2 regions of the Nocardioides humi genome follow, and region 2 is predicted to be linked to the other one. Evidence: predicted binding sites of a transcription regulator. Region 2 holds the regulator's gene; the other holds the start of a gene.
The links. Region 2 encodes HrcA, which represses chaperone genes, less so after heat shock. Its sites were predicted from a motif close to TTGGCACTCGNNNNNNNCGAGTGCCAA; they were not measured.

Region 1: groES (co-chaperone GroES) is a predicted target of HrcA. The motif match lies at 2,620-2,646, and genes of this name have one in related genera.

What each region holds. Positions count from the first base shown of each region.
Region 1 covers NZ_CP041146.1:4,464,371-4,468,747, reverse strand. The annotation lists gene FIV44_RS21715 (GNAT family N-acetyltransferase) at 1-405, opposite strand, end outside; gene groL (chaperonin GroEL) at 575-2,200, opposite strand; gene groES (co-chaperone GroES) at 2,284-2,577, opposite strand; gene FIV44_RS21700 (MMPL family transporter) at 2,770-4,206, shown strand; gene FIV44_RS32540 (MMPL family transporter) at 4,167-4,377, shown strand, end outside.
Region 2 covers NZ_CP041146.1:5,402,021-5,406,397, reverse strand. The annotation lists gene FIV44_RS26090 (16S rRNA (uracil(1498)-N(3))-methyltransferase) at 1-134, opposite strand, end outside; gene dnaJ (molecular chaperone DnaJ) at 146-1,306, opposite strand; gene hrcA (heat-inducible transcriptional repressor HrcA) at 1,323-2,348, opposite strand; gene FIV44_RS26075 (hypothetical protein) at 2,526-3,260, shown strand; gene FIV44_RS26070 (MBL fold metallo-hydrolase) at 3,306-4,082, shown strand; partial or broken gene FIV44_RS34225 (glycine rich domain-containing protein) at 4,226-4,377, shown strand, end outside.

The DNA of each region.
Region 1 (4,377 bases), 940 kb from region 2:
CTGGATGGTGGCGGAGCCGCCGACCGTCATCTCCAGCACGTCCTCCGCCCCGTCGCTCGGCGTCACGTCGGCGTCGAAGAGATGGGCGACGACGTCCGGGAAGCTCGCCGGCTGGGCGACGATCGCCCGCACCGCCTGGACGTACCGCGTGGGCTGGTCCTCGAGCGCGGCCGTCGTGACCGGCGTCGCCGCGACCGCCTGGCCGCCCGCCTGGGCGAGCAGGTCGTGCACCCGGTCGCGGGTCCAGTCCTGCGGGACCTGGAGCACCAGCTCGTCGGTCACCGACGTCCCCTCGGGGAAGACCTGCACGGTCTGGATGTTGACCCCCGCCCGGCCGCAGGCCGCGGCCAGCTCGGCCAGCGCCCCGGGGCGGTCGGGCAGTCCGGCTCGCACGCGCCACAGCATGGGCCCCACTATGCCGGACGCAGGTCACGCCGCGCGATCACCGATGTTTCGGCTGGACACCCACCCGGCGCATCCTCACCCCGAAATGACGCCGACCCGGCGCATCCTTACCTCTCGCAAGGTAAGGATGCGCCGGGTCGACGCGTTTTCGGGGTCAGCTTACGCCGGGTCAGTGGCCGTGACCGTGCCCGTGGCCGTGACCGGCCGCCTCGGGCTCCTCGTCCTCGGGCTTGTCGACGACCAGGGTCTCGGTCGTCAGCAGCATGCCGGCGACGGAGACCGCGTTGGCCAGGGCCGAGCGGGTGACCTTGACCGGGTCGATGACGCCCTGGGCGACCAGGTCGCCGTACTCGCCGGTGGCGGCGTTGTAGCCGTTGCCGACGCCGAGCTCGCGCACCTTGTTGGTGATGACGTAGCCGTTCTGGCCGCCGTTCTCGGCGATCCAGCGCAGCGGCTCCTCGGCGGACTTGCGGACGATGCGGACACCCACCGCCTCGTCACCGGTCAGGCCGAGGTCGCCCTTGAGCGCGGCGACGGCGTGGATGAGCGCGGAGCCACCGCCGGGGACGATGCCCTCCTCGATCGCGGCGCGCGTCGCGGAGACGGCGTCCTCGATCCGGTGCTTCTTCTCCTTCAGCTCCACCTCGGTGTGGGCGCCGACCTTGATCACCACGACGCCGCCGGAGAGCTTGGCCAGCCGCTCCTGGAGCTTCTCGGTGTCCCAGTCGGAGTCGGAGGCCTCGATCTCCTTCTTGATCTGCTCGACGCGAGCGGTGACCTCGGCCTGGTCGCCGGCACCGTCGACGATCGTGGTGTTGTCCTTGGTGATCACCACGCGACGGGCCTGGCCGAGGACGTCGAGCCCGACCTGGTCGAGCTTGAGGCCGACCTCGGGCGCGATGACCTGGGCGCCGGTGAGCACCGCGATGTCCTGCAGGATCGCCTTGCGGCGGTCGCCGAACGCCGGGGCCTTGACCGCGACGGCGTTGAACGCGCCGCGGATCTTGTTGACGACCAGGGTCGAGAGCGCCTCGCCCTCGACGTCCTCGGCGAGGATGAAGAGCGGCTTGCCGCTCTGCACGACCTTCTCCAGCAGCGGCAGCAGGTCGGCGATCGCGCCGATCTTGCCCTGGTGGATGAGGATGTACGGGTCGTCGAGGACGGCCTCCTGGCGCTCCGCGTCGGTGACGAAGTACGCCGAGATGTAGCCCTTGTCGAACTGCATGCCCTCGGTGAACTCGAGCTCGGTCGAGGGGGTGTTGGACTCCTCGACCGTGATGACGCCGTCCTTGCCGACCTTGTCGAAGGCCTCGGCGAGCAGCTCGCCGATGTGGCTGTCGCGCGAGGAGACGGTCGCCACGGAGGCGATGTCCTGGGTGTCGTCGACGTCGCGGGCGGCGTCCTTCAGGGCGTTGCCGACCGCCTCGGCGGCGGCGTCCATGCCGCGCTTGAGGCCCATCGGGTTCACGCCGGCGGCGACCGCGCGCAGGCCCTCGTGGACCAGCGCCTGGGCGAGCACGGTCGCGGTCGTCGTACCGTCGCCGGCGACGTCGTTGGTCTTGGTCGCGACCTCCTTGGTGAGCTGGGCGCCGAGGTTCTCGAACGGGTCGTCCAGCTCGACCTCACGCGCGACGGTCACGCCGTCGTTGGTGATGGTCGGCGCGCCCCACTTCTTGTCGAGCACGACATAGCGACCCTTGGGGCCGAGGGTCACCTTGACGGTGTTGGCGAGGGCGTCGACGCCGCGCTCGAGCGCACGCCGGGCGTTCTCGTCGAACTCCAGGATCTTGGGCACTGCTTCTCCTTGGGTGGTGGAAAGCCTGCCGCCCGGGGCGTCAGGGACGCCCCGGGCGGATCAGTGGGCTGTCAGCCGGATGGTCAGCCGACGATCGCCAGCACGTCGCGGGCGGACAGGATGAGGTACTCCTCGCCCGAGTACTTGACCTCGGTCCCGCCGTACTTGCTGTAGATGACCTTGTCACCCACGGCGACGTCGAGCGGGACCCGGTTGCCGTTGTCGTCGATGCGGCCGGGACCGATGGCGAGGACCTCGCCCTCCTGCGGCTTCTCCTTGGCCGTGTCGGGGATGACCAGACCAGAGGCGGTGGTCTGCTCGGCCTCGAGAGGCTTGACGACGATCCGGTCCTCGAGCGGCTTGATGTTGACCGACACGATGTCGACCTCCACTTTCTAAGACTGTCAGTGTGTCCTGCATTGGCACACTCGCGGTGAGAGTGCCAATGACGAAACTAGCACTCTCCGCACGGGAGTGCCAGAGCGGTCCGGTTCCGATCTGCCGAGGACGCCGCTCCCTACCAAAGTCGGTTGACTCCCTGTCGGTCCCGGCGACTAGCGTTCTGTTCCATGTTCGGTGCCCTCGGCCGCCTCGTGTCCCGTCATCCCTGGTACGTCATCGGCGTGTGGGTGGTGCTCGCCGTCGTCGTCATCACGACCGCTCCGGCGCTGCAATCCACCAGCGACCAGTCGGAGTTCCTGCCCGACCACTACGAGTCCATCAAGGCCGCGACCCTGCAGGCCGACGAGTTCCCCGGCGCCGTGACCCCGGCGGCGATCCTCGTGTTCGAGCGCAAGGACGGCAAGGAGCTCACCGCCGACGACCAGGCCGCGGTCGGCGAGATCACGACCGAGCTCGGGCCGAAGCTCGGCACCGAGACCTTCGTGCCGACGATCTTCACCACCGACGCCACGGGCCAGCCCAATGTCTCGGGCGACGGCCTGGTCCAGATCGCGATCGTCGGCCTCGCCGAGGGCGCGACCGGCTTCGACACCCAGGCCATCGACGACGGCAAGGACCTCCGCGAGGACCTGAAGCCGCTCGTCGACGGGACCGACCTGAAGGTCCAGTCGACGGGCTCGGTGCTCCAGGGCCTGGACTCCCAGGAGTCCACCGAGCAGACGATGGCCATCGTCGGCGGCGCCACGATCGTGCTCATCATCGTGCTGCTCGCGATCATCTTCCGCAGCGTCATCATCTGCCTGATGCCGATCGTCGTGGTCACCATCGTGTCGATGGTCGCCACCGGCCTGATCGCCTGGGCCAACGACATGTTCGACCTCAAGGCCGACTCCTCGATCCAGGTGATCCTGATCGTCGTCCTCTACGGCATCGGCACCGACTACATCCTGTTCTTCCTGTTCCGCTACCGCGAGCGGATGCGGCAGGGCGCGGAGACCCGAGCCGCCGTCACACACGCCCTCGAGCGGGCCGGCGAGGCGATCGCCTCCGCCGGAGGCGCCGTGATCGTGGCCTTCATGGCCCTCGTGCTGAGCTCGCTGAGCATCTTCCGCGCGATCGGCCCGGCGCTCGCGATCGCGGTCGCCGTGACCCTCCTCGCCGCGCTCACCCTCGTGCCGGCCGTGGTCACCCTGCTCGGCAAGGCGCTGTTCTGGCCGTCGCGCAAGTGGCGCGAGGAGCCCACCGGCTCCCGGTTCGGCCGGATCGGCGACGCCGTCGGCCGCCGTCCGGTCGCCTTCGTCGGCGCGTCCGGCGCGGTGCTCGCGGCGCTCGCCGTCTTCGCGCTCGGCTTCAACGCGTCCTTCGACTTCAACTCCAGCCTGCCCAAGGACGTCGAGTCCACGGAGGGCCTGACCACCTTCCAGGAGCACTTCGCCGCCGGCGCGAGCGAGCCGGTCCCGGTCCTGCTCTCGGTCGAGGAGGGTACGACGCTCGACGACGCGCAGCTGGAGTCCTTCCGGTCGGCACTGGCCGACGCCCACGGCGTGGACGAGGCCTACCCGGGGTGGCGTCCGAGGACGGGAGCGCCTACCAGTTCTCCCTGATCCTCGACAGCGACCCGGTCTCCGACCAGGCGCTGGAGGACGTCAAGGGACCGATCCGCGACGCTGCCCACCAGAACGCCCCCGACGGCACCGAGGCCTATGTCGGCGGCACCCCGTCGGTCTTCGCCGACCTGCAGAAGGCGATGGCCCGCGACTACTCCGTGGTCTTCC
Region 2 (4,377 bases):
GCGAGGGTCAGCCGCTCGCCGACCCGGAGCCGTCGTACGACGACCGCATGGTGTGCCTCGTCGCCCTCGACGGTCACCTCGTCACCGGCCCGCACGCCGTCGAGCGACGGGACGAGGTGCTGCGGGAGGGTCATCGCAGCGGGGCTCAGTGGGCGCTGAACGCGTCGCGGAGCCGGCCGAACATCGACTTGTGGGTCGGCCGGACGTCGCCGGTCGGCCGCTCCTCGCCGCGGATCGCCGCCAGCTCGCGCAGCAGCTCCTCCTGCCGCGGGTCGAGTCGCGAGGGCGTCTCGACGGCGACGGTGACCGCCAGGTCGCCCCGCCCGCCGCGCAGGCCGGGGACGCCGCGGCCGCGGAGCACGACCTGGTGGCCGGACTGCGTGCCGGCCGGGATCTGGAGGTCGAAGTACCGCTCGACGTCCTCGTTCGGGCCGAGGTCGGCCTCGAGCGTGGGCAGCTCGATCGTGGTGCCGAGCGCGGCGGCGGTCATCGGCACCGTGACCGTGCAGTGCAGGTCGTTGCCGTGGCGCTCGAAGATCTCGTGCTGGGCGACGTGGATCTCGACGTACAGGTCGCCGGCGGGACCGCCGCCCGGCCCGACCTCGCCCTGCTCGCTGAGCTGGACCCGGGTGCCGTTGTCGACGCCGGCGGGGATCTTCACGGTGAGGGTACGACGCGAGCGGACCCGCCCGTCGCCGGCGCACTCGCGGCACGGGTCGGGGATGACGGTGCCGAACCCGCGGCACGCGGCGCAGGGCCGCAGGGTGCGGATCTCGCCGAGGAAGGAGCGCTGGACGTGGGCGACCTCCCCCGCGCCGCGGCAGGTCTCGCACGGGACGGGGTGGCTGCCGGGCGCCGCGCCCTCGCCGCCGCAGGTGGTGCAGCGCACGGCGGTGTCGACCTTGAGCTCGCGGGAGACCCCGAAGGCCGCCTCGGCGAGGTCGACCTCGATCCGGATGAGAGCGTCCTGGCCGCGGCGCATCCGCGGCCGGGGACCGCGACCGCCGCCCGCGCCGCCGGCGTTGCCGCCGAAGAAGGCGTCCATGATGTCGGTGAACGAGAAGCCGGCGCCCTGGCCGCCGAAGCCGCCGCCGAACGGGTCGCCGCCACGGTCGTACGCCGCCCGCTTCTGCGGATCGGTCAGCACCTCGTAGGCGGCGGTGACCTGCTTGAAGCGCTCCTGGCTCTCCGGGTCGGGGTTGACGTCCGGGTGGAGCTGGCGGGCGAGCTTGCGGTACGCCTTCTTGATCGTGTCGGCGTCGGCGTCGCGGTCGACGCCCAGCAGCTCGTAGGGGTCCTGGCTCACGTGGTGCTCTCTCACTTCAGCTCTCGTCGAGGATGCGCGAGACGTAGCGCGCGACTGCGCGCACGGCCGCCATCGTTCCGGGGTAGTCCATGCGGGTGGGACCCACGATGCCGAGCGCGGCGAGCGCGTCGTCGGGGCCGTAGCCGGTGGCGACGACGCTGGTCGACGCCAGCTCCTGGATCGGGCCCTCGGCGCCGATCCGGACGGTCACCGCGCCACCGCTGGTGGCCTCGCCCAGGAGCTTGAGGAGCACGACCTGCTCCTCCAGCGCCTCGAGCAGCGGCCGGACCGAGGTCTCGAAGCTGTCGCCGAACCGGGCGAGGTTGGCGGTGCCGCCGACCACGACCCGCTCGTCGGAGCGGTGGTCGCTCATCGCCTCGACCAAGATCTCGACGACGGCGACCGTGGCACCCGACGCGCTCGGCGTACCCTCCTCGGCCCGGACCAGCGCGTCGAGCGCGGACGCGGCGTCGGCGATCACCTCGCCGGTCGCGGCGAGGTTGATCCGGGTCCGCAGCGTGCCGAGATCGTCGTCGTCGATCTCGTCGTCGAGCTCGACCAGGCGCTGCTCGACCCGGCCGGAGCTGAGGATCAGCACCAGCAGCAGCCGGGACGGCGTGAGCGCGACGACCTCGATGTGACGCACGGTCGAGCGGGACAGCGTGGGGTACTGCACCACCGCGACCTGCCGGGTCAGCTGCGCCAGCAGCCGCACCGAGCGGTGCACGACGTCGTCGAGGTCGACGGCGCCCTCGAGGAAGCCGGCGATGGCACGGCGCTCGGCGGAGGTGGTCGGCTTGACCGTCGAGAGCCGGTCGACGAAGAGCCGGTAGCCCTTGTCGGTCGGCACTCGCCCGGCGCTCGTGTGGGGCTGGTGGAGGTAGCCCTCCTCCTCCAGCGCGGCCATGTCGTTGCGGATGGTCGCCGGAGAGACGTTGAGGTGGTGGCGCTCGACCAGGGCCTTCGAGCCGACGGGCTCCTCCGTCGCGACGTAGTCCTCGACGATCGCCCGCAGCACGGCGAGCCTGCGGTCCTCCTGCATGTCCACCTCCTCACTGTCCGTTCGCCCACGACTGGCACTCCGCCGCAGGGAGTGCCAATCCTAGCGCCGAACCCGGCGATTCCCCGGACCGCGGGACCCACCCTTCCCCCGCGTCGCCCGATCGAGTAGGTTAGGCTCACCTAATCTTTCGCAGACGTCGGAGATGAAGGAGAGGACATGACGGTCGACCCCGGTCTCGACACGAACCGCATCGCCGCGGCGGCGCGGAGCATCCTGGCCTGCCCCCACGAGGTCCAGCTGGTCGTCGACGGCATCGACGACGTCAGCGGCGGGCTCGAGGAGACCGGCCTGGAGATGCAGGACCACGGCGGCCGCCCGCTCCTCTCCTGCCCCGCCGACTCGGCGCTCGCCGTCGCCGCCACCGACCGGCGCGGCGCCCTGCTCACCCTCACCAGCGGGCTCGGCGCCGACGGCTCCCCCGACCGGGACGCCACCCTGACCCTCTCGGGCCGGCTCGAGGCGGTCGGCCTCGAGCAGTGCGAGTGCTGCGACGAGATCCGGATGCGGGTGAGCCTGCAGCTCGACTTCGTGCTCCTCGCCCGCGCCAGCGCCCCCGAGGACGCACCCGAGGGCACCCGGGTCCGGGTCCCCCTCGGCGCCTTCGCCTCCCACGAGCACGAGCTCAACCGCGGCTTCCTCCAGCGCTCGACCGAGCACGCCAACCTGTGCCACCAGGACGAGCTGCGCCGCGCGGTCTCCGCCATGACCCAGACCCGGCTCGGCGAGGTCGTCGGCGTCCACCTCACCGAGCTGAGCGCCGAGGGGGTCGTCCTCCAGTGGGTCGACCTCACCGGCGCCCACAGCGCCGAGCTGCGGTTCCCGCACCCCGCCGGCTCCGCCCACGAGCTGGGCGACCTGCTCCGCTCGGAGCTGCACGCCGGCCTCTGCTGAAGGGCGGCCGGCGTCGGCGTCCTCCGACGCCCGTACCCTGGCCCCGTGCCGTTCACCGAGGTCGCGGACCGGATCTGGGTCCGCCGTGTGCCGTCGTACGACGTCAACCTGACCGTCGTCGGCGGCGAGCGCGGCCTCGTCGTGGTCGACACGCTCGCCACCGCCGCGGAGGCCGGGGCGGCGATCGCCGCGATCGGAGACCTGCGCGCGGGCCGGGTCGTCGCGGTGGTCAACACCCACGACCACTTCGACCACGTGCTCGGGAACGCCACCTTCCGGGAGCGGTACGACGACCCGCCGGTGCACGCGACCGAGGAGGCCGCCGCCCGGACCGACCCGGCCGCGCCGCCCGCCGACCGCACCTTCTCCAGCGCCGCGGTGATCGACCTCGGCGACCGCCAGCTCGAGCTCGTCCACCCCGGACGCGGGCACACCGCCGGCGACCTCGTCGTCCGGGTGCCCGACGCGGACGTGCTGCTGGCCGGCGACCTGGTCGAGGAGTCCGCCCCGCCCTCGCTCGGCGCGGACTCCTGGCCACTGGAGTGGCCGCAGACCCTCGACCTCGTGCTCGGGCTGCTCACGCCGGACTCGGTGGTCGTGCCGGGGCACGGCGGCACCGTCGACCGGCGCTTCGTCGAGCAGCAGTGCGACGACCTGCGCGCCGTCGCCGAGACGATCCGCGACGTCGCCACGCGCGGCGTGCCGGAGGCCGAGGCGCTGGCCTCCGCCACCTGGCCGTTCCCGGCCGAGGCGCTGCACCACGCGGTCGCCCGGGGCTACGCGCAGGTGCCTCCCGCGCGCCGCCAGCTCCCGCTCGCCTGAGCCGCCGGCCCCGCCGAGCGGGCGGCCTGCCCCCTCCAGGGAGTACGGCAGGCACGCATGCCAGGACAGGTGCTGGCACTGATGCGCCGCACCGCGCCGGTCGGCGACGCTGAAGGCGACCGACCACCCTCTCGGAGGATCCCATGAACCGGCGCCTGCTCCCGCTCGCCGCCGCCACGGTCACGGCCGTGGCGCTCACCGCCGTCCCGACCCCACCGGCGGCCACGGCCGCCGACGAGGTCACCCTCACCTACTCCTTCACCGGCGGCGAGCAGACCTTCACCGTCCCCGCCGG